Regions from separate parts of the Dermacoccus sp. NHGro5 genome, predicted to be linked through region 2. Evidence: riboswitches for the same ligand, from Rfam matches in the RefSeq annotation. Region 2 holds a riboswitch; each other region holds the start of a gene.

Region 1 (9,708 bases), on a different contig from region 2:
AGGCGGAGAACCTCAAGCAGCGCTTCCTCACCCACCCCAGCGTCGCCGACGCGGCCCTGAACGTGTGGTCGTCGGTGCGTCGGATGCTCGGTGACGCTCTCATGGATCCCGACGGCGAGCTGCGGGCGCGGATGGTCCACCACCTGCGGGCGCTCGCGCAGCGCATCCGCACCGAGGACGCGCTCCACGCGAGCCTCGAACGTCGCCTCGAGGACGTCGCAGCCGCCGGCGTCGAGGGCTACGGCCACGAGATCACGGCCCTCATCTCCTCGACGGTCGAGCGCTGGGACGCGCAGGACGCCTCCGAGCGCATCGAGTCGTTCGTCGGGCGCGACCTGCAGTTCATCCGCATCAACGGCACCGTCGTCGGCGGCCTCGTCGGCCTCCTCATCTACACGCTCAGCCAGCTCCTGCCCTGACGGCGGGGGCGCTGGGCCCTGCCCGAACGCGCGCGGCCATCACCGGCGCGCGTGAGAAAGTGAGCGAATCGTGAGTACTCCAAGACCTTCGCAACCTTCCTCGAACGGCGATCCGGCGACGCCCGGGCCGCCGCTCGCCTCATCGTCCCGCCGGCGCAGGCCGCGCCGGAGCAGAGCGAACGCGTCGCCCCGAGGGGACGAACCGGCCCTGGCCGCCGAGGCCATCCCCGACCCCACATCGGAAGCAGCGTCGTACGTCCTGCGCTACCCGGGCCACCTGCCTGTCGTCGAGGCTAAAGACGAGATCCTCGAGGCGATCCGCGACCACCAGGTCGTCATCGTCGCGGGCGAAACGGGTTCGGGCAAGACGACGCAGCTGCCGAAGTTCTGCCTCGAACTGGGGCGCGGGCGCGCCGGCGCCATCGGCCACACCCAGCCGCGACGCATCGCGGCGCGTTCGGTCGCCGAGCGGCTCGCCGAAGAACTCGAGTCGCCGCTCGGTGAGACGGTCGGCTATCAGGTGCGCTTCGTCGACGAGTCGTCGAAGAAGACCCGCGTGCGCGTCATGACCGACGGCATCCTGTTGTCGCAGATGCAACGCGATCGGGATCTGCGTCAGTACGACACGCTCATCATCGACGAGGCGCACGAACGCAGCCTCAACATCGACTTCATCCTCGGCTACCTCAAGCAGTTGCTGCCGCGGCGCCCCGATCTCAAGGTGATCATCACGTCCGCGACGATCGACCCGGAGCGCTTCGCCGAGCACTTCGCCGGCCCGGACGGGCCCGCGCCGATCATCGAGGTCTCGGGGCGCACCTACCCCGTCGAGACGCGGTATCGCCCCCTCGTGCGCGAGCTCGCGCAGAGCAAGCCGGGGGAGGACCCCAAGCTCGAGGACGTCGATCAGGTGACGGGCATCGTCGAGGCCGCACAGGAGCTGTGGCGCTCAGGCAGCGGTGACGGTTCGGCGCAGGACATCCTCGTCTTCTGCTCCGGTGAGCGCGAGATCCGCGACGCCGCGGACGCGCTCAAGGGCGCTGACTGGGGGCGCGCGCGTCACGACGTCGAGATCGTGCCGCTCTATGCGCGCCTGTCCGCCGCCGAGCAGCATCGCGTCTTCGCCCCGCACCACGGGCGACGCATCGTCCTGGCGACGAACGTCGCCGAGACGTCGCTGACGGTGCCGGGCATCCGCTACGTCATCGACACCGGCACCGCGCGCATCTCGCGCTACAGCCAGCGCACGAAGGTGCAGCGTCTGCCGATCGAGCCGATCTCGCAGGCCTCCGCCCGTCAGCGCGCCGGCCGGTGTGGCCGTGTCGCCGACGGCATCTGCATCCGGTTGTACTCGGAGGAGGATTTCGCGTCCCGCCCGGAGTTCACCGACCCCGAGATCCTGCGGACGAACCTCGCGAGCGTCATCCTGCAGATGACGTCCCTGGGCCTCGGCGACATCGCGCGCTTCCCGTTCGTCGACGCGCCCGACGCCCGCCAGATCAAGGACGGCCTGGCGCTGCTCGAGGAATTGCACGCCCTCGACACCACCGCTCAGGGGCCGCGCAAGAAGCTGACTCCGACCGGCCGCACCCTCGCGCGCCTGCCCGTCGACCCGCGGCTCGGACGCATGCTCGTCGCCGCCGCCGAGAACGGCTCGCTGCGGGAGGTACTCGTCATCGTCGCGGCGATGTCCATCCAGGATCCGCGTGAGCGCCCCGCGGACGCGCAGGCCCAGGCGGATCAGCAGCACGCCCGGTTCAAGCACGAGAAGAGCGACTTCCTCAGCTACCTCAACCTGTGGAACTACGTGCGCGAGCAGCAGCGCGAACTGTCCAGCAGTGCCTTCCGGCGCCTGTGCAAGCGCGAGTACCTCCACTACCTGCGGCTGCGCGAATGGCAGGATCTGCACGGTCAGCTCAAGGCGGCGTGCAAGCAGGCCAAGCTGTTCATGAGCGACAACGCCGCGAGCGAGGATGCCGTCCACCAGGCGCTGCTCACGGGTCTGCTCAGCCACGTCGGGCTGCGGGATCGTGAGAAGCGCGAGTACCTCGGCGCCCGCCAGGCGCGTTTCGCGATCCAGCCCGGCTCGACGCTGTTCCGACGCCAACCCGACTGGGTCATGGCGGGCGAGCTGGTCGAGACGACCCGCATGTGGGCGCGCACCAACGCGGTCGTCGACCCCGCCTGGATCGAACGGGCGGGCGCCCACCTCGTCAAGCGCTCGTATGCCGAACCGCACTGGGAGCGCTCGCGCGCGGGGGCCTACGCGTCCGAGCGGGTCATGCTGTACGGCATCCCGATCGTCGCGGGCCGCAAGGCCGCCTACGGCGCGATCGACCCGGAGGTCTCTCGCGACCTGTTCATCCGTCACGCTCTCGTCGAGGGTGACTGGGATGCGCAGCACCAGTTCCTCAAGGACAACGCGGCGCTGCGCGCGCGCTTCGCCGACCTCGAGGCGCGCGCCCGACGGCGTGACCTCGTCGTCGACGACGACGTCCTGTTCGACTTCTACGACGAGCGCATCCCGGCGGACATCGTCTCCGGGGCGCACTTCGACCGGTGGTGGAAGAACGAGCGTCGCACGAACCCGAGCCTGCTCACCTTCACCGAGGATTTGCTCGTCGCCGACGACGCGGACGCCGTCGACGAGTCGGCCTACCCGAAGTCGTGGCGGCAAGGCAGTCTCAGGCTCAAGTTGACGTATCAGTTCGAGCCGGGTGCAGACGCCGACGGCATCACCGTGCACGTGCCGCTGCTGGTGCTCAACCAGGTCGAGGATCACGGGTTCGACTGGCTCGTGCCCGGTATGCGTGAGGAACTCGCGACGGCCCTCGTGAAGTCGCTGCCGAAGAACATCCGACAAAGCTTCGTCCCGGCTCCCGACCATGCGCGGCGGGCGCTGGCGCTCATGGATGCCCAGGGTCGCCCGGGTGAGGTCCCGTTCGCCGACGAGCTGGGCGAGGCGCTGTTTCGTCTCACCTCGGTACGTGTGCCCGCGGGGAGTTGGGACCCGGGGAAGCTGCCCGACCACCTGAAGGTCACGTTCAGGGTCGAGGATGAGCGGGGCCGCAAGATCCGTGAGAGCAAGGATCTCGCGGCGCTGCAGGACGAACTCGCCGGGCGTCTGCGTCAGTCGATCGCGAAGGCGGCCGGAGACCTCGAGCAGCAGGGGCTGACGCAGTGGACGTTCGGTGAGCTGCCCCGCCAGTTCACGAAGTCGGCCGGCCGCCAGCGGATGACGGGCTTCCCGGCTGTCGTCGACCACGGCCGTGACGTCGCTGTCGAGGTGCTCGGCACCGAGTCCGAGGCGCGCCAGGCCACTCGGCTCGGCACCCGCCGTCTGCTGCTGCTCAACACGCAGGTGCCGTGGAAGCGAATCCTCGGCCTCATGAGCAACCGGCAGAAGCTCGCGCTCGGCAACAACCCGCACGGTTCGATGGACGCCCTCATGGACGACGTCCTCGCGGCCGCCGTCGACTCCGTCATCGAAGGCATGCCCGGGCGCGAAGTGCGCGACGCAGAGCAGTTCGACGCGGCCCTCACGGCGATCCGTCAGCAGGTGGCACCGCTCGTGCTCGAGGCGGCCGAGAAGCTCGCGCCCGTGCTCGAGCACGCCGCCGAGGTGCAGCTCGGGCTGTCACGATTGACGGCGCCCGCGGCGAAGGCGTTGCACGACGACGTCGCCGCTCACCTCGTCGCGCTCATCCATCCCGGTTTCGTCGCCGAGACCGGGTTGGCGCGCCTCGGTCACCTCGATCGCTACGTGCGGGGAATGCTCGAGCGGCTCGACAAGGGCGTCACCGATCTCGTGCGTGACGCCGACCGCGCCGACCTCGTCGCGACCGTCCGACGTGAGTACGACGACATGGTCGCCGGGCTGCGCCCCGAGCGCCGTGGGGACGCCGACGTGCTCGACATCCGCTGGATGATCGAGGAGCTTGCCGTCAGCCAGTTCGCGCAGCGTCTGGGCACCGCTCACCCGGTGTCCGAGAAGCGGATCTACAAGGCGATGGACGCTGCGGAGGCCCGCTGATCGGGCGTAGGTTGGAGGCCATGGCGAGCATCTTCAGCAAGATCATCGACGGCGACATCCCGGCGCACTTCGTCTGGCAGGACGAGGTGTGCGTGGCGTTCCTCGTCATCGACCCCATCACCGACGGGCACACGGTCGTCGTGCCGCGCGGGGAGATCGTCGAATGGACGCAGGCGCCGCCGAGCATCTTCGCGCATCTCACGGGTGTCGCGCAGATCATCGGTCAGGCGCAGCAGCGCGCGTGGCAGGCGCAGCGCGTCGGCCTGCTCGTCGAGGGGTACGAGGTGCCGCACCTGCACCTGCACGTGTGGCCGACGCAGAGCCCGGCCGAGTTCGACCCGCACGCCGTCACGCGCGGCCAGGACCAGCAGATCCTCGCCGAGAATGCCGAGGCGCTGCGGGCGCAGTTGCGCACCGACGGTCATGCCGAGACCGTTCCGGACGCCGCGTCGCCGCAGACCTGAGTGGCCGCGGCGTGGGGGAATCATCCCCGCGCGCGGGGCGTTGAACGGTGAGCACCTGACGAAGGAGTACGACGTGCTTGATCCCACGCAACTGTTCCGCATCGAGACCGACACCCCGCTCGCCGAGCAGAGCGCCTCGACCCTCGTGGTCTCGCTGGGCGGTTTCATCGACGCGGGCAACACGCAGAAGTTGATGACGGCGCACATGCTGGGCACGCTCGAGCACACGGTCGTCGCGTCGTTCGACGTTGACCAGTTGCTCGACTACCGCGGTCGCCGCCCGATGATGACGTTCGATCGCGACCGCTACAGCGAGTACGACGACCCGGCTCTCGTGCTGTACCGCCTCGTCGACGCCGAAGGCACGCCGTTCCTGCTGCTCGCCGGCCCCGAGCCCGACTACCAGTGGGAGCGCGTCAGCGAGGCCGTCCGCATCCTCGCGGCGAACCTCGGCGTCTCGCTCATGGTGAGCGCGCACGGAATCCCGATGGCCGTGCCGCACACGCGCCCGGTCGGTTTCACGCGTTTCGCCTCCGATCAGCGTCTGCTGACGGAGAACGAGCCGCTCTTCGGCAACGTCCAGGTTCCCTCGAGTGCCGAAGGGCTCATGCACATCCGGCTCGCCGAGGCGGGCATGGACACCGCAGGTTTCGCGATCCACGTGCCGCACTACCTCACGCAGGTCGAGTTCGCGGACGCCGCGCTCGCCGCGCTCGAGGCCGTCTGCGGGCTGACGGGGCTGGCGATCCCCGCTCAGGAGCTCGCCGCGATCGCCGGGCTGCATCGCGTCGACATCGCCAAGCAGATCAGCGAGAACGACGAGGTCACCGAGGTCGTCGAGGGCCTCGAGCGGCAGTACGACGCCTTCACCGAGGGTCGTCGTCGACGCTCGCTCCTCGCCGCCGAGATGAACGACCTGCCGAGCGCAGACGAGATCGGCGCCGAGCTGGAGCAGTTCCTGCGCGCCGAGGGAGAGGATCCGGGCACCAAGGGCTCGTTGTGAGCCCGCGAGCGCTTCTCGCCGGCCGTCGGTCTGAGCCGACGGCCACGCGGGCTTCGCAACGCTCGCCTGGCTGCGGCCACCCCTGCGGTGGCTTGCCGGGCCCCCGCCAACTTGGGAGGATCACCTCATGTTCGGATTCGGTCAAGACAAGAAGGCTCCTGCAGCCCCCGAGAAACCGTCGGGCATGCTCGACTCGACGGCCAACACCCTGGCGCAGCACCTCATCTCGGTGGGCATCGGGGGCGTGGCGACGTTCAAGTCGGCCCGCGCCGTCGCCGACGAGGCGATGAAGAAGGCGGGCTCCAAGGAAGCGGCGATGGACGACGTCGTCGCATCACACACGAAGCTCGCGGGCGCGAACGGCTTCCTCACCAACCTCGGCGGTTTCGTCACGCTCCCCGTGGCACTGCCCGCGAACGTCATCGGTTTCTACACCGTCGCGACGCGCATGGTCGCGGCAATCGCCGCCATCAACGGTCACGACGTCGACGACCCAGCCGTGCGCTCGGCGATCCTGCTCGACCTCATCGGTGCGGACGCGACGCAGGTCCTCAAGGGCCTCGGCCCGATGACGGGTGGCGTCGCGACGAACGTCGCCACGCGCAAGCTGCCGCCGGCGGCGCTCGCCGTCGTGAACAAGTCCGTTGCGTTCCGTCTCGGCTCGCAGGTGGGGCGTCGCTTCCTCACGCGCATTCCGCGCCTCATCCCCGTGGCGGGCGGCTTCATCGGTGGCGGCCTCGATGTCGTCCTCATCCGCAAGATCGCCCAGTCGGCGCGTCGCGACTTCGTCGCGCAGATCCCGCCGTCAGCCTGACGTCGCCCTGATTCCACCCCGAACGCCACTCGTCTTCGGCGGGTGGCGTTCGGCGTGTCCGGGCCGGTTCGGCGATGTGTCGTCCGTGCGCATCAACGGGCTTCCGGGCGACGATCTGAGGGCCGCGAACCCCCGCCTGGCCTTGCTCGAACGGCCCACTCACCCACAGGTGTGACGGCTACGGCCCGTTTCGCGGCCCGCAGGATGCCTCGTCCACAGGTTTGTGGCTCGTGGTCAGCGCGCGGGTGGCGTCATGGGTTTCGCTGGGGGCATGAAGACAACAACACGACTCAAGGGCCTCAGCGCCCTGGTGGCAGCCCTTCCCGATCTCGTCGGCTCCGAGGGGGCGGGCGCCGTCATCGTCCTGTTCGAACGTGACGGTGCGCTCGCGGGGGTGCTCGGCTGGGCGGACGATGCGTGCGACGGGGAGACGGCGCACATGCTCGACGTCGTCGCTGAGCGGCGCGCGACGATGGGTGCGCAGGCCGCCATCGCCATCGCCTATCGCTGCGAGCCGGGCCGCGTCGACATCGCGGCCCTCGCGAAACGCATCGAGCGCCGCGTGCCGCTGCACCACGTCCTCGGTGCCAGCGACGAGCACTGGTGGGCCATCGAATGCGAGCTCGGCTGCTGTGACGGCGCGATCCACGAGATCCCGTCCCTGTCAGAGCAGACCCGCGAGCAGCTTCGCGACGTCCGCCGCGGCGGCGAGGCCATGGCCGCCACCGCGCGCCCCGTTCCCAGCGTCGTCGACGTCCGAGCCGCCTGGGCACGGTTGTGCGACGTCCCCGACACCGCGTCGGGCACCCGGCGACGCTCCCGCAGCGCCGACCTGCAGGTGCTCGCCGACGCTGTCGTCGACGGCCCGACGCGCGATGAGATCCTCCTGTGCGTCGCACCCGAACTGTTCCGTCTGCTGAGCCCGGGCACGCCGCTCGGCGAGCCTGGCCCGCTGATGACGAGCGCGTGCCTGCGAACTTGGCTGCCGCTCGTGCCGCGCCACGGCCGCGCCGCGTGGAAGGCCCTCGAGGCCGCCGCGACCTGGCGCGAAGGCGACCTGCGAGGAGCCGGTGCGTGCGCCGCGGCGTCGCTGCGCATCGGACGGACGTCATTGGGGCAACTGCTGCGCGACATCACAGGCACGGGGTTGTCGTACGAGCAGGCCGTCGGTGCGCTCCACACGAAGGCTCGGCAGAGTTCCGTCGCCTGACGAGCGTGCCGGTTGTGGGAGCGCGCCACATCGTGGACGTCGCCGCGCGGGCGATGGAAGCCGCGGGCAGGGCCGCCTACTGTGTCGCAGGTCAAGAGTTTCAGCGACACAAGCCCCGGCTTGCTGAGCGGCAACCCTCCCTCGCGGCGGGGTGCCCCGGGTGACGACAGGGCCGCCCGTGGGCGGCAAGCGCGAGAGGTGGGTTGCGACCCACCTCGGAATCGAGGACGTCATGGTTTCGCACCGTCGCCTCGCCGTGGCCGACTCCGCGGCGCCCCTCACCGACGACGGGTTCAACCCGCACGCACGTGCCGTCCACATCGGCACCCTGACGCTGGAGAACGACGCCGCCCTGCCCGACGTCGTCATGACGTACGAGTGCTGGGGCGAGCTGAACGACGACGCGAGCAACGCCGTCCTCGTCGAGCACGCCCTGACCGGAGACTCGCACGTCGTCGGGCCGGTCGGCCCCGGGCAGCCGACGGCGGGGTGGTGGCCTGGTCTCATCGGCCCCGGCGCGCCCCTCGACACCGACGAGCTGTTCGTCGTGGCGATCAACGTGCTCGGTGGCTGTCGCGGCAGCACGGGCCCCATGTCGCTCGCACCAGACGGCCGGGTGTGGGGCGGGCGCTTCCCACACGTCAGCGTCAGGGATCAGGCGCGCGCCGAGGCGCGGGTCGCCGACGCTCTCGGCATCGCGCGCTTCCACACTGTCATCGGCGGCTCCTTCGGCGGGATGCGCGCCGCGGAGTGGGTGGCGACCTTCCCGCATCGGGTGCAGCGCGCCCTCGTCGTCGCGAGCTGCGCGGCGGCGGGCGCCGACCAGATCGCGTGGGGGCACACGCAGGTGCGGGCAATCGAAGCTGACCCGGATTTCCGGGGTGGCGGCTACCTCGAGCAGGGCGTCTTCCCGACGTCGGGGCTCGGGCTCGCCCGCCAGATCGCGCACACCTCCTACCGCAGCGCGCACGAGTTGCAGGAGCGGTTCGGGCGCGAGTCGCAGGGAGCGGACCGCACGCTCGACGGCGGCCTGTTCGCCGTCGAGAGCTATCTCGAGCACCACGCCGCGAAACTCGTCGCGCGGTTCGACGCCATGAGTTATGTGCGGCTCACGCAGGCGATGGCGACGCACGACGTCGGCCGCGGCCGCGGCGGCATCGAGCCTGCGCTTCGGGTGTTCGGGGGTGAGCTCGTCGTCGCCGCGGTCGACTCCGATCGGCTGTTCCCGGTCAGTGCCTCCGCCGACATCGTCCGGGCTCACGGGCGCGGACGGCTGCGTCTCATCCACTCGCCGCACGGTCACGACGGTTTCCTCATCGAGGCCGACCAGATCGCGGCGCTCGTGCGCGAGGTCATCGCTCGGCCGCTCACGGCCGAGGCGGGCCGCGTCCGTCCCGTGGCGTGACGGCGGGCGCTCGCGGCACCTCGGGTAGCGTGTGAGCCGATCGCCACAGTCGCAGAACAGGGGTTGCGCATGTCCGTCGTCGTCAGTTTCGCTCCGGGCCCGGAGGGTGAGGCCGCGGTGGCCGAGGCCGTGCGTCAGTCGAGTGTGCTGGGGCGCCCGCTCGTACTCGTCTCGACCGTCCCGAGCGACGACGCGCGCGCTGCCGCGCAGGAGAGTGCGGACGCGGTCGGCGGCCGCGTCGTGCAGGTGGAGGAGGGCCAGGACGCGGTCGAGGTGATCCTCGACGAGGTGGCCGAACTCGACCCGGCGCTGCTCGTCATCGGGCTGCGTCGCCGCACGCCCGTCGGCAAGCTGATCCTC
Region 2 (9,708 bases):
CTGCTGGGCGTCGGGCTGTCGGCCCCCGTCACGGCGGCGAGTTCCGTTCCCGCTCAGGGCGCGACGCCCACTGCGGACGCCTCCTCGTCCTACACCCCGCCGCCGGTCACCTGGGGTACCTGCGCGAACGCGCGCCTGAGCAAGGCCGGCGCCCAGTGCGGATTCGTCCAGGTGCCCCTCGACTACGCCAAGCCCAAGGGCGAGAAGATCAAGATCGCCGTCTCCCGCATCAAGCACAAGACGAGCGACGCCAAGAAGCAGGGCATCATGCTCGTCAACCCAGGTGGCCCGGGCGGCTCCGGTCTGACGCTGTCGCGCCTCGGCGGCGCCGTGCCCAACAAGGGCGGCGACCCGTACGACTGGATCGGCTTCGACCCGCGCGGCGTGGGCTCCAGCGTCCCGACCCTGGCCTGCGACGGCAACTACTTCGGCTACAACCGCCCTGACTACCGGGTGACGAAGGCCGGCACGTCGCAGGCCTGGCTGAAGAGGTCGGCCGCCTACTCCGCGTCGTGCTCCAAGGCTGCCGGTGCGAAGCTCATGCCGCACATGAAGACGATCGACAACGTGCGCGACATGGACTCGATCCGCAAGGCGCTCGGTGAGAAGCAGATCAACTTCTACGGCTTCAGCTACGGCACGTACCTCGGCCAGGTCTACGCCACGATGTTCCCGAAGCAGACGCGTCGCATGGTCATGGACGGTGTCGTCGACCCGCGCGACGTCTGGTACGACGCGAACCTCAACCAGGACATCGCGTTCGACAAGAACATGGACGTCTTCTTCGACTGGGTCGCGGGCAACGACGCGACGTACCACCTCGGCACGAGCGGCAAGGCCATCAAGAAGCAGTGGTATTCGATGCGCGACAAGCTCGCGAAGAAGCCCGCAAACGGCAAGATCGGACCTGACGAGTGGACCGACGCCTACCTCAACGCCGGTTACTACGTCTTCGGCTGGGAGGACGACGGCGCCGCCCTGGCCGCTGCGCTGCAGAAGGGTGACTTCGGCCCGGCGACCGCGCTGTACGACGACGCCAACGGCTCCGGGCCGGGCTCGGACAACAGCTACGCGGTCTACCTCGGCACGCAGTGCACCGACGTCAAGTGGTCGAACGTGTGGAGCAAGTGGCTCTCGGACAACTCGAAGGTCGACAAGAAGGCGCCCTTCGAGACGTGGGCGAACGCCATGTTCAACCTCCCGTGCACGAGCTGGCCGGTCAAGGCGACGAACGCGCAGGCCATGAAGATCGACGGTTCGAAGGTCGGGCCGGTGCTCCTCATCGCCGAGACCCACGACGGTGCGACGCCGTTCCCGGGCGCGCTCGAGGTGCGCAAGCGCTTCCCGAAGAGCGCTCTCATCGAGGGCGTCGGTGGAACGACGCACTCCGGTTCGCTCAATGGCATCGCCTGCACGGACGACAAGATCTCCGCCTACCTCCTCACCGGCGCGATGCCCGCGCGGACGGGTGGACCGGGCCACGCCGACGTCGAGTGCGACCCCGTGCCCCAGCCGGAGCCCGGCCCCGCCAACGAGGTGACGGACAGCGCGTCCAGCACGAAGAAGAAGCACCACCACGTCCAGCAGCGTGAGGGCATGCAGGCCGACCTGCGCTCGAGCCTGCAGAAGGTCGCCACCGTCGGCGCTCGCTGACGCACGGTTGGTCTGACGGACGCTGGTCTGACGCGTCCTGACGGCGAAGGGCCGCGATCATCCTCTTCGGATGGTCGCGGCCCTTCGTCATGCTCGCGCCGAGCGGCGCGGAGGGTGTCTCAGTGACGCAGCGCCTTGCGGGCCAGAGCGTTGCCGATGAACTGGGCGATCTGAACGAAGACGATGATGACGACGACGGCGGCCCACGTCACGGCCCAGTCGTAGCGGCGGTAACCGTAGGACAGGGCGAAGTCACCGATGCCGCCGCCGCCCATGGCGCCGACGACGGCCGTCATGTCGATGACCGCGACGAGCGCGAACGTGTAGCCGAGGATCAGCGGCGCCAGCGCCTCGGGGATGAGCACGGTGCGAATGATGCGCCACGGACTCGCCCCCATCGCCTGCGCCGCCTCGATGACGCCGGGGTCGACGCTCACGAGGTTCTGCTCGACGATGCGGCTGATGCCGAAGGTCGAGGCGATCGTCAGCGGGAAGATCATCGACTTCGCACCGATCGTCGAGCCCGTGACGGCGAGCGTCAACGGCCCGAGAGCGGCGGCGAAGATGATGAACGGGATCGGTCGGATGATGTTGACGAGGACGTTGAGCACCGTGTGCAGAACTCGGTTCTCGAGGATGCCGCCGCGTCGTGTGGTGTTGAGCAGCACGCCGAGGGCGAGGCCGAGCAGGCCGCCCATGATGATCGTCGCGCCGACCATGAGCAGCGTCTCGCCCACCGCGGTGACGATCGTGGGGCGCAGCGCCTCCCAATCGGTTGCGGGCATCATGCGGCGACCTCCTCGACGTCGGCGGCGAGACGCAGTTCGTCGAGCACGGTGGTGACGGCGTCGTCGTCGCCGCGCAGGGCGAGCGTCAACGTCGTCAGGGTGTCGTCCTTGAGCGGTGTGAGGCCGCCGTGCACGATCTCCGGTTCGACGCCGTGTGCGGACATGCGGGCCAGGACACGGCCGAACTCGCGCGGGTCGTGAACCGTCAGCGTCGCGAGGTGCCCGTCGTGGGCAGCGCGCAGCCGGGCGCTCTCGCGTGCGTCGGGCACGTTCCGCAGGGTGGCGTCGACGAGGCGGCGCGTCGCGTCCGCCTTCGGCGCGCCGAGGACGTCGACGGTGCGCCCGGACTCGACGATGCGGCCGGCCTCGAGGACGACGACGTCGTCGGCGAGTTCGCGCACGACGTCCATCTCGTGGGTGATGACGACGATCGTCACGCCGAGCTCGTCGTTGACGCGGCGCAGCAGCGCGAGGACGTCCTTCGTCGTGTCGGGGTCGAGCGCGGACGTGGACTCGTCGGCGAGCAGGATCTCCGGGTTCGTCGCGAGCGCACGGGCGATGCCGACGCGCTGCTTCTGCCCGCCGGAGAGCTCGTCGGGGTAGGCCCACGCCTTCTCGGTGAGCCCGACGAAGCTGAGCAGCTCGGTGATGCGCGCCTCCTGGCGCGCCTTGTCCCAGTCGGCGACCTCGAGGGGGTAGGCGACGTTGGCGTACACCGTGCGCGAGCGGATGAGGTTGAACTGCTGGAACACCATGCCGATGCGACCGCGCAGCTCGCGCACCTGCTTCGCGGACAGCGACGCGAGGTCGACGCCGTCGATCTCGACGTGGCCGCGCGTCGGCGTCTCCAGGCCGTTGATGAGACGTACGAGGGTGCTCTTACCTGCGCCGGAGAAACCGATGACGGCGACGATGCGTCCGCGCTCCACCTGCGTCGTGATGCCGTCGAGAGCCGTCACCCGGCTCTTGCCGCGGGTGAACGTCTTGCCGACGTCGTGGAAGGCGACGGCGGGCGGGGTGGCACTCGCCGGCGCGGCGGCCTTCGTCAGTGTGGGGGAGGGGCCCGTCACTTCGATCCCTTCGCCTTGATCTGGGCCTCGAGGTTCGCGAGGATGCCCTGCAGCTCGGAGGCGGAGTTGTTCACGAGGACGCTCGTGCCCTTCGTGCGCTCCTCGATGAGCTTCTCGACGCTCGGGTCGTGGTAGGCCTTGACGAACTTGGCGTAGTCGGCGTTGTCCTTGTCCGCGGCGCGCGCGACGACGACGTTGATGTACGGCTTCGACGAGGCCGCATGCGGGTCGTCCTTGAACAGGGCCTTGCTCGGGTCGAGCTTCGCGTCCGCGGCGAAGTTGTTGTTGACGATCGCGCCGTCGACGGACGGCAGCGCGGCCGCGGTCTGCTCGGCGTTGACCGCTGTGACGGTGACCTTCGAGGCGCCAGCGTCGATGTCGGCCGGGGTCGACAGCGAGGTGCCACCACCCTTGAGCTTCAGCAGTCCGGCGCTCTGCAGCAGCAGCAAGGCGCGCGCCTGGTTCGTCGGATCGTTGGGGATGGCGATCTTGCCGCCCTGGGGGAACTGGCCGACGCTCGTGTGCTTCTTCGAGTACAGCGCCAGCGGGACGATGTACGTCGCCCCGATGGGCGTGAGGTTCTGCTTCGCCTTGGTGTTGTAGTCGGCGAGGAATTGCAGGTGCTGGAACTGGTTGAGGTCGACCTGGCCCTCGGAGAGCGCGGGGTTGGCCTGGGTGTAATCAGAGAAGTTGACCGGTTCGATGTCGAGGCCGTACTTGTCCTTGCCCACCTTGACGAGCTGGTTCCAGTACGGGTCCGACGCCTCCGTCGTGCCCACCTTGAGGTGGGTCAGCTTGTCGTCACTGCTCCCGCCGAGCACCTTGGCCCCGATGCCGGCGGCCAGCGCGACGACGAGGACGCCGGCGCCGATCGCGACGTACTTGCCGGTGTTGTTCTTCGGTTTCGGGGGCAGGGCGGTCGCGCCGTTCTCGGCGCTCGTGGCGTCATGCGTGGACGAGGCGGGCGTCGAGGTCTCGTCGGCGGGGGTGTGCTTGTCGGTCATGATCTCTCCTGGTGAGGCGGCAAGGATGCGAATGCGCGGAGCTGGCGCGGATGCGCGGAGTCAGCGCGAAGGCGGGGGCGCCGGGGTGGGGCGCGGTGCGCGGTGTCGTGCGGGGCATGCCTTTCGGGGCCTGGGCAGCGCAACGGAAGGCTCACGAGGATGCCGTCACGTTGGGTGCCGAGCGTGCTTGCCGCGTGGTCGACGCGGCCGGGTCATCACCTGGAGCACCCCGCCACGCGTGTGAGGGTTGCCGTCCGACCAGCCAGGGCTTTGCATCGGATCTCTTGACCAGCAGCGAGATTAGAGCCGCGCGCGACAAAGCGTCAAGTCGTGGCACTGGAGATGAGACGTGGGCGAAGATTGTGACGTGCGACACGCGGCGTGGCTGATGCGGCGTCTTTCGCCGTCGAGGCTCGGGTGAGTGATTTCTTCACACAGCTTGGACGATCGTCTAGGTGGGTGATGAGTGTGACGTCGGCCACGCGCCGAGGGCCCCGGCGTCGTGTTCGACGACGTCCCACCCGGGCAGCACTTCGGTGACGTCCTGACCCAGCCGGACGCCACGTGCTCGGCTGGTTCGAGCGTGCGGGCGGTCTTCCGCGGCGGCCACCCGAAGAATGACTTACGCACGATGGGCACGTTCGTCAAGGTGCAGCGTCAGGTCGGCTCGTCGTGGGTCGACGTCCTCGACGACCACGACTGGGACACCTCGTACGTCTGGTCGCGCGAGGGCGTCTCGTACTCGCGATGCACCGTGGAGTGGCGCATACGTCGCGGCACGCCCGCAGGCACGTATCGCCTCGTGCAGCAGGGCAACTGGAAGAACGGCTGGAACGGCAAGGTCAGTGCCTACACCGGAACGAGCCGGGCCTTCCAGGTGCGCTGAGACGGCCGGTGCGCCGCGGTGGCCGGTTGATCGGCCACCGGCTCAGCGGCCGCCGTGCATGTCGTCGTCAGCGTGGCGGGAGGACGTCCGTCTGCGCGGGCAGGTCGGCGACGCCGACGGGGCACGTGACGCCCTTGAAGCCGTGGTTGCAGTAGCCGCCAGGGTGCTTGGACAGGTACTGCTGGTGGTACAGCTCCGCCGGCCAGAAGGGGCCCGCCTCGTCCGCCGGGCGCATCTCGGTCGTGATGGCGCCGCGACCCGCGTCGTCGAGTGCCTCCTGGAAGAGCGCGGACGTCTCGCGGGCAGCGCGCTCCTGCTGCGGCGTCGTCCAGTAGATCGCCGAGCGGTACTGCGTGCCGACGTCGTTGCCCTGCCGGTTCGCGGTCGTCGGGTCGTGGTTCTCCCAGAACGCCTTGAGCAGCTCGCGTTCGGACACGCGCGACGGGTCGTAGGCCACCATGACCGTCTCGGTGTGGCCCGTGCCGCCGCCACAGACATCTTCGTATGTCGGCTCGGTGGCGTGGCCGCCCATGTACCCGACGGCCGTGGTGACGACGCCCGGAATCTTCCAGAAGATGCGTTCGGCGCCCCAGAAGCAGCCCATCGCGACGTACAGGGTCGCCGAGCCGTCGGGCAGTTCGGAGAACATCGGCACGTCGAGGACGTCGTGCAGGTCGCTCGCCTCGGGCGTTCGGGTGTGCTTTCGAGTGAACATGAGGTGCCTTTCCTCGGGTTCCGAGACAACACCGCCGGCGGTCGAGGCATTCCGGCCCGAGCCTCCGCCGGCATGAACGGGTTGTCGCACGATCCAGGCGGACGCGCCGAAAAACCGGTTGCGTACGCAGCTGGTGCTGAGTGCAATGTCGCCATGCGCATTCGTCAGATCGGCCCGTCCGCCCCGCTGTTCGACGCCTGGGCGCAGGTGTTCATGACGGTGGGCCACGAGCAGTGGGGCAAGCACACGACCGCCTACCCCGCCGACGAGCTGCGCGCCATGTGGGGCAAGGAATCCGAGACGCGTCATGCGTTCGTCGCCGTCGAGGGGGAAGCCTCGTGCGACGACGACGCCGTTGGGGGAGCAGCCGACATCCAGGATGATGGCGTGGACACAGCAGCTGGCGTCGTCGGTGCCGCCGAGCTCGTCCTGCCGCGCCGCGACAACACCCGCCTCGCGTTTCTCCACCTCGACGTGCTGGCTCCCGCGCGACGACGGGGTGTCGGCTCGGCGTTGCTCTCAGCCGCGGAGGAGATCATGCAGGACGAGGGACGTACGACGGTCCTCGTCGAGACGCAGACGCCCGTCGGCCAGCCTGACGCCGCAGGCGCCTTCCTCGCTGCCCGAGGGTTCGCTCAGGCCCAGACGTGCGTGCGCAACGCTCAGCGTCTGCCGGTGAGCGACGCCGTCGCCGCACAGATGCGTGCCGCCCTCGCGTTCGACGACGAGTATGTCGTCGAGACGGCCGTCGACGACCTCCCGTCGCAGTGGCTCGAGGAGCGGGCCCGTTTCGGAGCGATGATGTCGACCGACACCCCGCTCGGTGACGTTGCGATCGAACCGGAGACGTGGGATGCCGCGCGGGTGCACGAGCTGTTCGACACCGCACGCGCTCAGGGCCGACGCGTCGTCGAGGCCGTGGCGTGGCACCGACCGAGCGGGCAGATGGCCGCGTTCACGCACGTCAGCGTTCCCGCGGAGACGCCTTGGATCGCCTACCAGGACGACACCCTCGTCGACGCCGCGCACCGTGGGCGCCGGCTCGGCTACCGGGTCAAGGCTGCGGTGTCGCTGCTGCTGGCGCAGGTCGCGCCGGGCGTCGAGGTGCAGCGCACCTGGAACGACGAGACGAACACCCACATGCTGCGGATCAACTCCGAGCTCGGCTACGAACGCGAGGGCACGATGATCGAATGGCAGAAGAGGCTTGCATGAGCCCGTCCGGTGCGCCCGTACGCGAGGTGCTCGGCATCGAGGTGACGCACGAGCAGCTGCTCCAGTGGCGCGCTTGGACGATGCCGGTCGATCAGCCGTTCGTCGTGCCCCGCAGCGTCGCGCACGACCTCGGCCTGCGCGACGAGCCCGAGCGGGTGACGTTCGAGCTCAAGGACACGTTCCTGCTGTACGGCGTGGACGACCAAGCCATCTGCTGGCTCGATCGCGCGGCGGCACGCGCCTTGCCTGCGTCTCTGAGGCGAGCGCAACCCACGCGTCACCTCTGGCGTAGCGGTGACGACGCGTCGGCCATCGCGCGCGACCTCGAGCGCGTCGTGGCATACGTCGTCGAGGGGCTGCGCGCGAGTCGTCATCGCGAGATCACCCAGCGGGCCTGGGCCAACATCGACGCCGTGCTGCCAGGCGCCCGTGAGATCGCGGGGACGTTCCCGCGCGCCAGCGGGCCCAACTGCTTCGGTGCCGTTCTCGCCGCGGCCGGCGTGGACGGCGCACGTGAGGAGTGGATGCAGCGCGAGCCGATCGAGGCGTGGCTGCGAGAGCGGACGCGGTTGCTGCCGCGTCATGACACCGACGACGGCCTTGGTGTCGTCCATGTCTGGCGCAACCCCGACGGCCTGATCGACCACGCGGCCGTCAGCCTGGGTGGTGGCTACGCGCTCCACAAGCCGTCGTGCGGATGGATGTCGCCGGCCAAGGTGCTGACGACGCGGGAACTCATGACGAGCGCCCGCGTTCCCGGGCGGCGCGTGCGCCGTCATCGTCTGCCGTGACGCCGTGATCGGGACGAATGGGCGGGGCGCGTGCGCACTCGGTAACCTGGGGCGCGTGACCGACGTGCTGACGATGCAAGATGCCCTGTTGACGCTGCAGAAGTACTGGACCGACCGCGGATGCATGGTCGTGCAGCCCTACAACACCGAGGTCGGTGCGGGGACGATGAACCCCAACACCGTCATGCGCGTGCTCGGGCCCGAGCCGTGGCACGTCGCGTACGTCGAGCCCTCCGTGCGCCCCGACGACAGCCGCTACGGCGAGAACCCGAACCGGCTGCAGACGCACACGCAGTTCCAGGTCATCCTCAAGCCCGACCCGGGCAACCCGCAGGAGCTCTACCTCGGCTCGCTCGAGGCGCTCGGCATCGACCTCGACGCGCACGACGTGCGCTTCGTCGAGGACAACTGGCAGCAGCCCGCCATCGGCGCGTGGGGCCTGGGTTGGGAGGTCTGGCTCGACGGCATGGAGGTCACGCAGTTCACATACTTCCAGCAGGTCGTCGGGCAGAACCTCGAGCCTGTCGCCGTCGAGCTGACGTACGGCATGGAGCGCATCCTCATGGCGCTGCAGGGCGTCACGCACTTCAAGGACATGGCGTACGCCGAGGGCATCAGCTACGGCGAGGTGTTCGCGCAGAACGAGTACGAGATGTCGCGCTACTACCTCGACGACGCCGACGTCGACGCGGCCCGCGCGTTCTTCAAGGAGTACACCGACGAGGCTCAGCGCCTCATCGACGCACGCCTGCCGGTGCCGGCGTGGACGTACGTGCTCAAGAGCTCGCACGCGTTCAACATCCTCGACAGCCGCGGCGCCGTCTCCACGACGGAGCGTGCGCGCTCGTTCTCCCTCATGCGCCGCCTCGCTCGCGAGACCGGTGCACTGTGGACCGAGCGTCGCGCCGAACTCGGTCACCCGCTGCTCAAGGGCGACGCGGCGACGTCACGCGTGCGTGAGCTGGCGGAGGCGGCCGCGTCGGCGCCCAACGTCACCCAGCCCGTCGAGGAGCCCGAACCGGCGCCCACCGCAGCCGAACTCGGCGACGCGCCGCAGACGTTCACGTTCGAGATCGGCGTCGAGGAGATGCCGCCGCACGTGCTCGACGCGACGATTCCCGCCGTGCGTGACGCCGTCACGTCGGCGCTCGCCGGCACCCGCCTCGAGCACGGCGACGTCGCCGTCGTCGGCACGCCGCGCCGCATCGTCGTCACCGTGCCCGGGGTCAGCGCGCACGAGCCGGACTCCGAGACCCTCGCCAAGGGCCCGAAGGTCGCGGCCGCCTACAAGGACGGTGCGCCGACGAAGGCCCTCGAGGGCTTCGCGCGCGGCAAGGGCGTCTCCGTCGACGACGTCGTCACCGCCGAGTTCGACGGTGCCGAGCACGTCGCCGTCAAGCAGACGCAGACGGGGCGCGGTGTGCTCGAGGTGCTCGGGGAGATCGTCGCCGACGTCGTCTCCGGCCTACGCAGCGACAAGAACATGAAGTGGAACGACCCGCAGCTGACGTTCAGCCGCCCGATCCGCTGGGTCGTCGCGCTGTGGGGCAAGCACGTCGTCCCCGCGACGGTGGGCTCACTCACCA
Region 3 (9,708 bases), on a different contig from region 2:
GACGCCATCCGCCTGCCGCTGCTGCCCGCGGACGAGGCGATGTACGCCGTCCTGCGTGACGGCCTGACGAAGGCGGGGCTGCTGTGATGAAGAGTCCGCTCGAACTCGGCCCGCCGCCCGCGCTGGCGAAGAACGGTGCGCGCATCATCGCGCTCGGCGGTCTCGGCGAGGTCGGCCGCAACATGACGGTCGTCGAGTACGGCGGACGCCTGCTCATCATCGACTGTGGTGTCCTCTTCCCCGAGGATCACCCGGGCGTCGATCTCATCCTGCCCGACTTCGACTACCTCAAGGATCGCCTCGACGACATCGAGGCCATCGTTTTGACGCACGGTCACGAGGACCACATCGGCGCGGTGCCGTACCTGTTGCGCATGAAGAACGACATCCCGCTCATCGGCTCGACGCTGACGCTCGCGCTCATCGAGGCGAAGCTCAAGGAGCACCGCATCCGCCCGTACACGATGGCGGTGAAGGAGGGCCAGCGCGAGAAGATCGGCCCGTTCGACTGCGAGTTCGTCGCCGTCAACCACTCGATCCCCGACGCGCTCGCCGTCTTCGTCCGAACCCCCGCAGGCAACCTGCTGTGCACCGGCGACTTCAAGATGGACCAGCTTCCGCTCGACGGCCGCATCACCGACCTGCGCGCGTTCGCGCGGCTCGGTGAGGAGGGCGTCGACCTGTTCCTCACCGACTCGACGAACGCCGAGGTGCCCGGCTTCACGACGCCGGAGAAGGACATCACGCCCGCGATCGAGCGCGTCTTCGAGAAGGCGGAGCGACGCATCATCGTCGCCTGCTTCTCCTCGCACGTGCACCGCGTGCAGCAGGTGCTCGACGCCGCCGAGGCCCACGGGCGCAAGGTCGCGATGGTCGGGCGCTCGATGGTGCGCAACATGACGATCGCCGCCGACCTCGGCTACCTCAAGGTGCCCGACAACGTGCTCGTCGACATCAAGAAGCTCGAGCAGATGCCCGAGGACAAGCAGGTGCTTATCTGCACCGGCTCGCAGGGTGAGCCGATGGCGGCGCTGGCGCGCATGGCGAACCGCGACCACCGTATCGACGTGGGGGAGGGCGACACCATCCTCATGGCGAGCTCGCTCATCCCGGGCAACGAGAACGCCGTCTACGGCCTCATCAACGGCCTCATGCGTCTCGGCGCCAATGTCGTGCACAAGGGCAACGCGATGGTGCACGTCTCGGGCCACGCCTCCGCCGGCGAGCTGCTGTACTGCTACAACGTCGTCAAGCCGAAGAACGTCATGCCGATCCACGGCGAGTGGCGTCACCTCGTCGCCAACGGCAAGCTCGCCGCCGCGACGGGTGTGCCGAGCGACCAGGTGCTGCTCGCCGAGAACGGCGTCGTCGTCGACCTCGTCAACGGCAAGGCTGCCATCACGGGCGCGGTGCCGGTCGGGTACGTCTACGTCGACGGTTCGCTCGTCGGTACGACCGACGAGGACATGCTCAAGGACCGCCGCATCCTGCGTGACGAGGGCTTCGTCACCGTCATCGTCGTGCGCGACGCGAAGACGGGCGCGATCCTCGCCGGCCCGGACATCCGCACGCGCGGCTTCGCCGAGGGCGACGAGGTGTTCGACCGCGTCCGGCCGAAGATCGAGCAGGCGCTGCTCGAGGCACGCAACAAGGGTGTCAAGGACAGCCACCAACTGCAGCAGGTCATCCGGCGCGCCGTGGGCGGTTTCGTCGGCGGCAAGCTGCGCCGCCGACCGATGATCATCCCGGTGGTCATCGACGCCTGACGCTTCGGGGGTATGTCAGGGGGTCGTGTGAGGCGGCTGAGATCGCCTCTGGCTGCCATCTCGGATGAATGAAGGGTGCGACGCGTGTGACGCGTCGCACCCTTCGTCCGTTGGGGTGCAACTGGATTCGAAATGGACGTCGAGGTTTGTTATTGAGCGTGGTCAAAAAAACTCGCATGAGCGCGCGAGCGGGCCCTTCGACAGGAGCCACCGCGTCGGCATCCCGTATCTGACGAAATGCGGCGGTGAGCCCCTCGCTGGGGCCCACCGCCGCTCGTTCTCCTCACCAGGGGCGGGGCTCTGAGAGGTCTCGTCGGTCGGTGACGGGGCTCCACCCGAGGCCCGGGGTGTGGGTGTAGTCGAAGGTGGGCCCATGGGTGACGAGAGCACGCACGGCGTCGACGAGGCGTCGTGCGTGCTCTGTCGTCGTGGCGAGACCGATCGAGGCGCGCACTGCCGTCGCGCCCTCGCCGAGGCGCGCGTCGCAGAGCAGGTGAGCGCAGAATCGCCCGTCGCGCACAGCGATGCCGTGCTCGTCTGCGAGCACCTGAGCGACGAGCGTCGGGTCGTATCCGGCGACGGTGAACGTCGTGACGCCGACGTTGTCGCTCGCATTCCGCCTTGGCGCGCCATCGTCGAGGTGAGCGTCCGCGGCATTCTGCTCGTCGAAGAGTTCGACGATCCTCACGCCGTCGATCGAGGCGAGACCGTCGCGGACGATGGCGTGGATCTTCTCCTCGCGCGCCTCGGCTTCGCCGCGCTGCGCGGACAGCGTCGAGGCTGCGGCCGCGAGCGCGATGGCCCCGACCGCGTTCGGGGTGCCGCCCTCGTGGCGTGCGGGCGCGGGCGCCCAGGCGACGTCGCCGGCGCCTGACGCATCTTCGCTGACGCGGTGGCTCGCGCCGCCGGCGCGGAAGTACGGAGGGGCGGTGTCGAGCCAGTCGCGGCGCCCGACGAGGGCTCCTGAACCGTACGGCGCGTAGGCCTTGTGGCCGGACAGAGCGACGTAGTCGATGCCCCAGGCGTCGATGTCGACGCGGCGGTGCGGGGCGAGCTGCGCGGCGTCGAGAGCCGTCCGCGCCTCATGCCGGCGGGCGACGGCGGCGAGGCGCTCGATGGGCCACACCTCGCCCGTCACGTTGCAGGCGCCGGTGATGAGGACCAACACGGGAGCATCGTTGTGGGCGCGGAATTCCGCCAGAGCGACGTCGAGGTAGCCCTCAGCCTCGGCGTGAGAGTGAGGGATCGGCAGCCGCGTCGTCCGCTCGTCCGCCCACGGCAGCAGCGCCGCGTGGTGCATCGAGCGGAACACGAAGACCTGCGTCTGTTGCGGCAGACAGTGAGCCAACAGGTTGAGCGCGTCCGAGGTGTTGCGCGTGAAGACGGTGACGTCGTCCTCGCGCGCGCCGACGAACGCGGCGACCTCCTGCCGAGCCTCCTCGTACCACCGGGTCGTCAGCTGCGACGCCCGTCCCGCACCGCGATGCACCGAACCGTACGTGCGCAGGGTCGTGTCGACGGCCCGCGCGGCGGCCTGCAGCGCGGGAGCCGTCGCGCCGTGGTCGAAGTTCGCGTGCTCGACGACGCGCCCGTCGAGCGTCGCGACGCCGAGATCGGCGCCGATCGTGGCCAGGGCGGCATTGGCCTGCTGCGGCGCGTCCGCGCGATGATGGGTAGCCGTGGGCGTCTCGCGACGGGACCCGCCGGGGTGCGCGGGCTGGGTGTGGTGACGCTCGGGGTCCGCGACGGGAGTCCCGGGGGTTACGGCGTGAGCGGGGCGGGTCGTGTGGCTCGCAGCGTGGCGGCGCGCGTCGGAGTCAAGGATCGAGAGAATGGCAGAACGGGGCATCGAGGCTCCTCGAATCAGGGGCCTCGCCGTCGCCAGATGGCTCGGCCCGCGCTTGCCGACACCGGTGCTGGTGGCGGCCAGGTCGTCACCCGGAGCACCCCACCGCGGTGGAGGGTTGCCGTCCAGCAAGCCGGGGCTGTGCGCTGGAACTCATGACCTACGTGAACGCTCGCACCCGGCCCTCCGCCGCGTCCACCGACGTGCGGCCAGAGGTTCGCATCGTGAGATCACCTGTGGGATCGCGGATGGCGAGCGCCGCGCGCAAGAGTCGGCGTCTCGCGGTGGGGATGCCCGTGGTCCCCCGGGCAGCTGGCGGCGCCTCCGACAAGGGTCAGGGCGCTGTCGGATGCGAGCGCGTCAACGCGCCAGCGCATCGGGACGCGGATTCGAAGGTGTCGAGCCGACCCGCCGTCACCATTGGACCCGTGTCACGGCGTGGGTCCGCGAAAACGGCCGGAACCCCCACTAGCCTTGCGGGGTGGCGACCCGAAACAGACCAGCGAACGACAGCGTCCTCGTCGCGAAGAAGGCCTCTTCGCAGCCGCGCGCCAAGAGCTCGCGCCCGGCCGGCGCATCTGCGGCCTCGACGACGCGCGCCCGCACGACCCCGCCGAAGTCGAGCGCACCACGTTCGGGCGGCACGACGAAGAATGCACCCGCGCGCAAGACCGGCTCGTCGCGAGGGGCTGCTGAAGCGCGTCCCTCCGCGTCCGGTCGCGCTGCTCGTGGCGCGTGGATGGGTGTTTCGCACGTCGCCGGCGGCACCGTCCGCCGCGTCGGCGCCGCCGCTTCTGACCTCGAACCCGAACACCGTCGCGACGGGCTCGGTTTCGCCCTCCTCGCCCTCGGCATCGTCGTCGCTGCGCGGGAGTGGTGGGGGCTGCCCGGCATGTTCGGGGACGTCGTCCACGCCGTCGCGGCCGGCACGTTCGGCGTCATCGCCTACGTTCTGCCCGTCGTCCTCATCGGCATGGCCATCCACATGTTCCGCCACCCGCGGGGGCACCAGCCGACCAACCGCATGACGATCGGACTGACGATCCTCGCGCTCGGCTCGACGGGGATCGCCCACCTCGTCGGCGGGCGTCCGTCGACAGGGGTTTCGACCGCGGTGCGCGGCGCAGGCGGCATCCTCGGCGTCATCACGGGAGGGCCGCTGTCTGCCGCGCTCACGGTGTGGGGCGCGGGCATCATCCTCGCGCTCGTGTCGTTCTTCGGTTTCCTCGTGCTGACGCGCACGCCCGTCAATCGCATCCCGCAGCGCATCCGCGAGGTCGAGGCGCAGATCTTCGGCCACCCCCTCGATGAACGCGACGACGAGGGCGAGCTGCTTCAGCGTGACGCCGTCGCCGACGACCTGCACGGCGCCGACATCGGCAACCGCGCGCGGGGCGGCTCGCGTCGCGGCGCGGGTGACGACGCCCGGCGCGGCGATGAGCCCTACGAGCAGGCCGCCGAGGTCGTCGGCAAGGGACCGCGCGGCAAGGGCCGTGGCACATCACGCAACCCGCTCAACCGCCGTCGCGGTGAGCAGCAGATCTACGACATCGACACGATCGACGGCGCCCCGGCGGGCGTCGATCAGACGCGAGAGATGCCCGACGGCGGCTCTGACGACGAGCGCGCCGGCGACGCGAGCGCCGCTGCGCTCGCGCGAGCCCGGGCATCGCGCTCCGGAGCGTCGCCGGCAGGGGAGGCGGCAGGTGGGGCAGCGCGCCGCTCCGCACCCATGGATTCCGTCGACGATGCCGTTGTCGACCAGGCCTCCGCACGTGCGGCGCAGGCGTCGCGCCCGGCGTCGGCACAGCGGCCGGGGGAGTCGCCGAAGGCCGCGGCGGCCCGTCAGGATGCCGGTGCCACGCGCGTCGAGCAGGCTGCGCCGGCCGCAGCCGTCCCTCAACGTCAGGTGGAGGCTCAGCCCACCGAACAGCTTCCACCTCGTGTCGAGCAGCTCGCAATGGGCGGCGACGTCACGTACACGCTGCCCGATTCGAACGTCCTCGAACAGGGGACCCCGCCCAAGGAGCGTTCCGCCGCGAACGACCGCGTCGTCGACGCGCTGACCGAGGTACTCGAGCAGTTCGGTATCGACGCCGTCGTCAGCGGGTTCACGCGCGGCCCGACGGTGACGCGCTACGAGGTCGAACTCGGCCCCGGCGTCAAGGTCGACCGTGTGACGGGGTTGAGCAAGAACATCTCGTACGCCGTCGCGAGCGCCGACGTGCGCATCCTGTCGCCGATCCCCGGCAAGAAGGCCATCGGTATCGAGATCCCGAACGCCGACAAGGAACTCGTCAGCCTCGGCGACGTGCTGCGCAGCCAGGCGGCGCGCAACAACACGCACCCGATGGTCATGGGTGTCGGCAAGGACGTCGAGGGCGGCTACGTCGTCGCGAACCTCGCGAAGATGCCGCACATGCTCGTCGCGGGTGCGACGGGCGCCGGTAAGTCGAGCTTCGTCAACTCGATGATCACGTCGTTGCTCATGCGGGCCACGCCCGAAGAGGTGCGCATGGTGCTCGTCGACCCCAAGCGCGTCGAACTGACGGCGTACGAGGGCATCCCGCACCTCATCACGCCGATCATCACGAACCCGAAGAAGGCCGCCGAGGCACTCGAGTGGGTCGTGCGCGAGATGGACGCACGCTATGACGACCTGGCCGCGTTCGGCTACAAGCACATCGACGAGTTCAACAAGGCGGTGCGCGCGGGCAAGGTGCAGCTGCCGCCCGACAGCAAGCGCAAGCTCGCGCCGTACCCCTACCTGCTCGTCGTCGTCGACGAGCTCGCCGACCTCATGCTCGTCGCGCCGCGCGACGTCGAGGCGTCGATCCAGCGCATCACGCAGCTCGCGCGTGCCGCGGGCATTCACCTCATCCTCGCGACGCAGCGCCCGTCCGTCGACGTCGTCACCGGCATCATCAAGGCCAACGTGCCGTCGCGCCTGGCGTTCGCGACGTCGTCGCTCGCCGACAGCCGCGTCGTGCTCGACCAGCCCGGTGCCGAGAAGCTGCTCGGTCAGGGTGACGCGCTTTTCCTGCCGATGGGTGCGAGCAAGCCGATGCGCGTGCAGGGCGCATGGGTCAACGAATCCGAGATCCACGCCGTCGTCGCGCACGTCAAGAGCCAGCTCGCGCCGAACTACCGCGAGGACGTCGCGCAGGTCGCGCCGAAGAAGGAGATCGACGACGACATCGGCGACGACCTCGACGTGCTGCTGCAGGCCGCCGAACTCGTCGTCACGACACAGTTCGGATCGACCTCGATGCTGCAGCGCAAGCTGCGCGTCGGATTCGCGAAGGCCGGGCGCCTCATGGACCTGCTCGAATCGCGCGCCATCGTCGGCCCGTCCGAGGGCTCGAAGGCACGTGACGTGCTCGTCAAGCCCGACGACCTGCCGCAGACGCTGGCGTTGCTCAAGGGCGAGGACGTGCCCGATGCGTCGGGTGGCGACGGTTTCGCGGATGCTGACGAGGACGACGCCCTCGGCGGTAGGGGTTCGGGCGGCTCCGGGGGTTCCACGGGTGCACCCGGCTCGATGGGTGCGGGCGGTTCGATGGGAGCGGGGCCGATCGACCTCGTCGCGCAGTCGCAGGCCGACCTCGCCGAGCCGGGCGAGCAGTACTACGACGGGCACGACTCGTCCGATGACGACGGTTCTGAGGACGCCTGGAACCTCACGAGCAACGCCCGCTGACCCGCTCGTCCGCCCGCCGCTGACCCGCCCGCCGGCGGCTCGGGCGCGTCCTCATCTGCGATTCCCGTCCCCATCGGCGAATCACATCCACATGTGCGATTCCCGTCCACATTCGCGATTCTTGGTCACTTCCATGAAGGTGGCCAAGAATCGCCGTTGTGGACAGGAATCGCGAAGGTGGACGCCGTTCGCAGAAGAGGACGGGAATCGCGAACGTGGACGTAAATCGCCGATGGGGACGGCTGCGAGGGGACAGGACGGGTGCGTCAGGAGTGAGCCGGGCGGGCAGCGGCGACCTCGGTGAGGATGTCCTGCATCGTCGCCTCGATGGCATCGAATCCCGAGACGGGGCCGGCGATGAGTTCCTGCGTCGGGCCGACGGCGAACAGCGTCGGCGTGCCGACCCGCATCATCTGTGAGATGGCGAGCGGCTCGTCGATCATGACACGGGCCGGGTCGATGCCGCGCTCGACGATGGCGTCCGCCTGCAGGTGCGTCGTGACGACGTAGTGGATCGGCAGGGCACCGAGCTGTTCCTGCCACGCCGGCGCTGCGTCCATGACGTGCAGACACGACCCACACGACGGTGAGACGTAGAGAAAGATCGCTGGGCCCATCGCGCCAATCTGTCGCAGTGACGTCGTCGCGCCCGTCGCGTCCTCGAACATCATGAACGGCGTCGGCGTCGGCACGTAGTCGAGCAGATCATCGTCGCTCGCCTCTGAGGGGTCAGAGACGTTGTGAACGCCCGCGGCTTGAGGCGCTTGGTTGACGGAGGCGGCCGGAGATTCAGGGGCATCACCGGCGCGAGTGCCATCAGGGGCGACGGGCGTCTCAGCGGTGAGGGCGTCAACCCCGTGAGACTCGACGGCGCTCGACGCGGCGGCGTCGGCGGCCGGGGCGCCACTCGCGTGAGGCTTCGGAGGGTTCGGGGCCGCGGCGCCGGTGGCCGGGGCAACTGCGGGGTCCAATGGCGCGGCGTCCGAAACCCCCACGGTTGAGGTGTCGGCGGGGTTCTCGTTCGGCGCGGCATCGAGCTGGTCGGCGATGTCACCCATGAGAGCGATGACGTCCTTCGTGCCGCCCACCGGCCCGCCGGCGAGCTTGCCGTCGGCGCCGAGCAGCACGGCCGAGGGAGTGCCGACGCCGAACAGCCGCGCGACGGCGTACGTCTCGTCGAAGAGCAGGTCGAAGTCGTCGGCGTCGTCGAGGCCCGGCACGACCTCGCTCGGCGCCATCGGCAGCACGAGGCTCGTGCGCAGCGCCGGCATGGTGCGCTGCCAGGTGCGCGCGTGCTCGATGACGTCGATGCACGAGCCGCACGTCGGTGACACCAAGAGCAGCAGAACGGCTTCACGCGCCGCGAGATCGCGCAGGGTCACGCTCTGCCCGCCCGGCGTCGTGACGGCGGCGAAGGGGACGGGGACGCGCAGGTAGTCGTCCTCGTCGCCGCCGCCCGCGGTGGCCACCGGGCCCGAGACCGCAGAAGCCACCGAGTCGTCGCCGCGGTGGCCAGCGATGAGCCACGTCAGCAGCACCGCGCCCAACACGCCCGTGAGCCAGGCCCACTCGCCGCCGTCGAAATCACGCAGGCGCGCCAGGACGCCGTCACCACGCGCCGCGTCGAACAGCGACAGCGCCGCGAGCGCGACGAGGACGACGTTGCGTACTGCAGTGAGTCGGTCGACGAAGCCGAGGCCGAGCTTGCCGAAGCACGAGCACGTGACGGGCTCGCCGAAGCCCAGCGCGCGCACGATGACGACGAGGTAGGCGACGAACAGCAGCACGGCCGCTACGTTGACCACGGCCGCGAGCCACCCCGACGTCACGATGAGCGCGATCGCGAGCACGATCTCGGCGACCGGCAGCAGCGTCGGCACCTTCCACCGCATGAGAAATCGCGGCAGGCGCAGGCTCGTGAAGGCCTGGGCGGCGGTCTCGAGATCCGCGAGCTTCGCGACGCCGGAGACGAGGAGCACGAACGCGAGGAGGACGGCCGGGACGATCAGAGGGGCGTCATACACGCGCCAATGATAGGTCGCTCGGCGTGGGCCGAACCTTGGGCGAGGGCGGCGCCACTAGACTTTCGAGCATGACTTCCGCCCCCACCCGCAGCGTCGCCGTCATCACCCTCGGATGCGCGCGCAACGAGGTCGACTCCGAAGAGCTCGCAGGCGTCTGTCCGCGGAGGGCTGGACGCTCGTCGACGATGCCGCAGAGGCGGACGTCGCCGTCGTCAACACGTGCGGGTTCGTCGAGCAGGCGAAGAAGGACTCGATCGACGCGCTGCTCGAGGCGAACGAACTCAAGGAATCGGGGCGGACGCAGGCCGTCGTCGCCGTCGGCTGCCTCGCCGAGCGCTACGGCAAGCAGCTCGCCGATCAGCTGCCCGAGGC

What was found. Region 2 has a riboswitch for S-adenosylmethionine ahead of J4Z35_RS10920 (MetQ/NlpA family ABC transporter substrate-binding protein). Riboswitches for the same ligand answer to the same signal wherever they lie in the genome.
Region 1: it holds a riboswitch for S-adenosylmethionine, as region 2 does, so the genes downstream of both, J4Z35_RS11560 (homoserine O-acetyltransferase) here and J4Z35_RS10920 (MetQ/NlpA family ABC transporter substrate-binding protein) in region 2, are expected to answer to the same signal.
Region 3: it holds a riboswitch for S-adenosylmethionine, as region 2 does, so the genes downstream of both, J4Z35_RS11360 (aminotransferase class V-fold PLP-dependent enzyme) here and J4Z35_RS10920 (MetQ/NlpA family ABC transporter substrate-binding protein) in region 2, are expected to answer to the same signal.

The regions. Positions count from the first base shown of each region.
Region 1 covers NZ_JAGEKQ010000026.1:119,838-129,545, forward strand. The annotation lists gene J4Z35_RS11530 (DUF445 domain-containing protein) at 1-419, shown strand, start outside; gene hrpA (ATP-dependent RNA helicase HrpA) at 490-4,452, shown strand; gene J4Z35_RS11540 (HIT family protein) at 4,473-4,916, shown strand; gene J4Z35_RS11545 (PAC2 family protein) at 4,990-5,919, shown strand; gene J4Z35_RS11550 (EcsC family protein) at 6,047-6,733, shown strand; gene J4Z35_RS11555 (hypothetical protein) at 7,005-7,943, shown strand; SAM riboswitch class IV at 8,033-8,141, shown strand; gene J4Z35_RS11560 (homoserine O-acetyltransferase) at 8,176-9,348, shown strand; gene J4Z35_RS11565 (universal stress protein) at 9,418-9,708, shown strand, end outside.
Region 2 covers NZ_JAGEKQ010000025.1:3,798-13,505, forward strand. The annotation lists gene J4Z35_RS10905 (alpha/beta fold hydrolase) at 1-1,653, shown strand, start outside; gene J4Z35_RS10910 (ABC transporter permease subunit) at 1,773-2,441, opposite strand; gene J4Z35_RS10915 (methionine ABC transporter ATP-binding protein) at 2,438-3,511, opposite strand; gene J4Z35_RS10920 (MetQ/NlpA family ABC transporter substrate-binding protein) at 3,508-4,515, opposite strand; SAM riboswitch class IV at 4,694-4,805, opposite strand; gene J4Z35_RS10925 (neutral/alkaline non-lysosomal ceramidase C-terminal domain-containing protein) at 5,018-5,401, shown strand; gene msrA (peptide-methionine (S)-S-oxide reductase MsrA) at 5,469-6,116, opposite strand; gene J4Z35_RS10935 (GNAT family N-acetyltransferase) at 6,270-7,331, shown strand; gene J4Z35_RS10940 (hypothetical protein) at 7,328-8,122, shown strand; gene J4Z35_RS10945 (glycine--tRNA ligase) at 8,178-9,708, shown strand, end outside.
Region 3 covers NZ_JAGEKQ010000026.1:63,260-72,967, forward strand. The annotation lists gene dapA (4-hydroxy-tetrahydrodipicolinate synthase) at 1-87, shown strand, start outside; gene J4Z35_RS11355 (ribonuclease J) at 87-1,766, shown strand; gene J4Z35_RS11360 (aminotransferase class V-fold PLP-dependent enzyme) at 2,050-3,615, opposite strand; SAM riboswitch class IV at 3,659-3,773, opposite strand; gene J4Z35_RS11365 (DNA translocase FtsK) at 4,352-7,312, shown strand; gene J4Z35_RS11370 (MauE/DoxX family redox-associated membrane protein) at 7,579-9,336, opposite strand; partial or broken gene rimO (30S ribosomal protein S12 methylthiotransferase RimO) at 9,405-9,708, shown strand, end outside.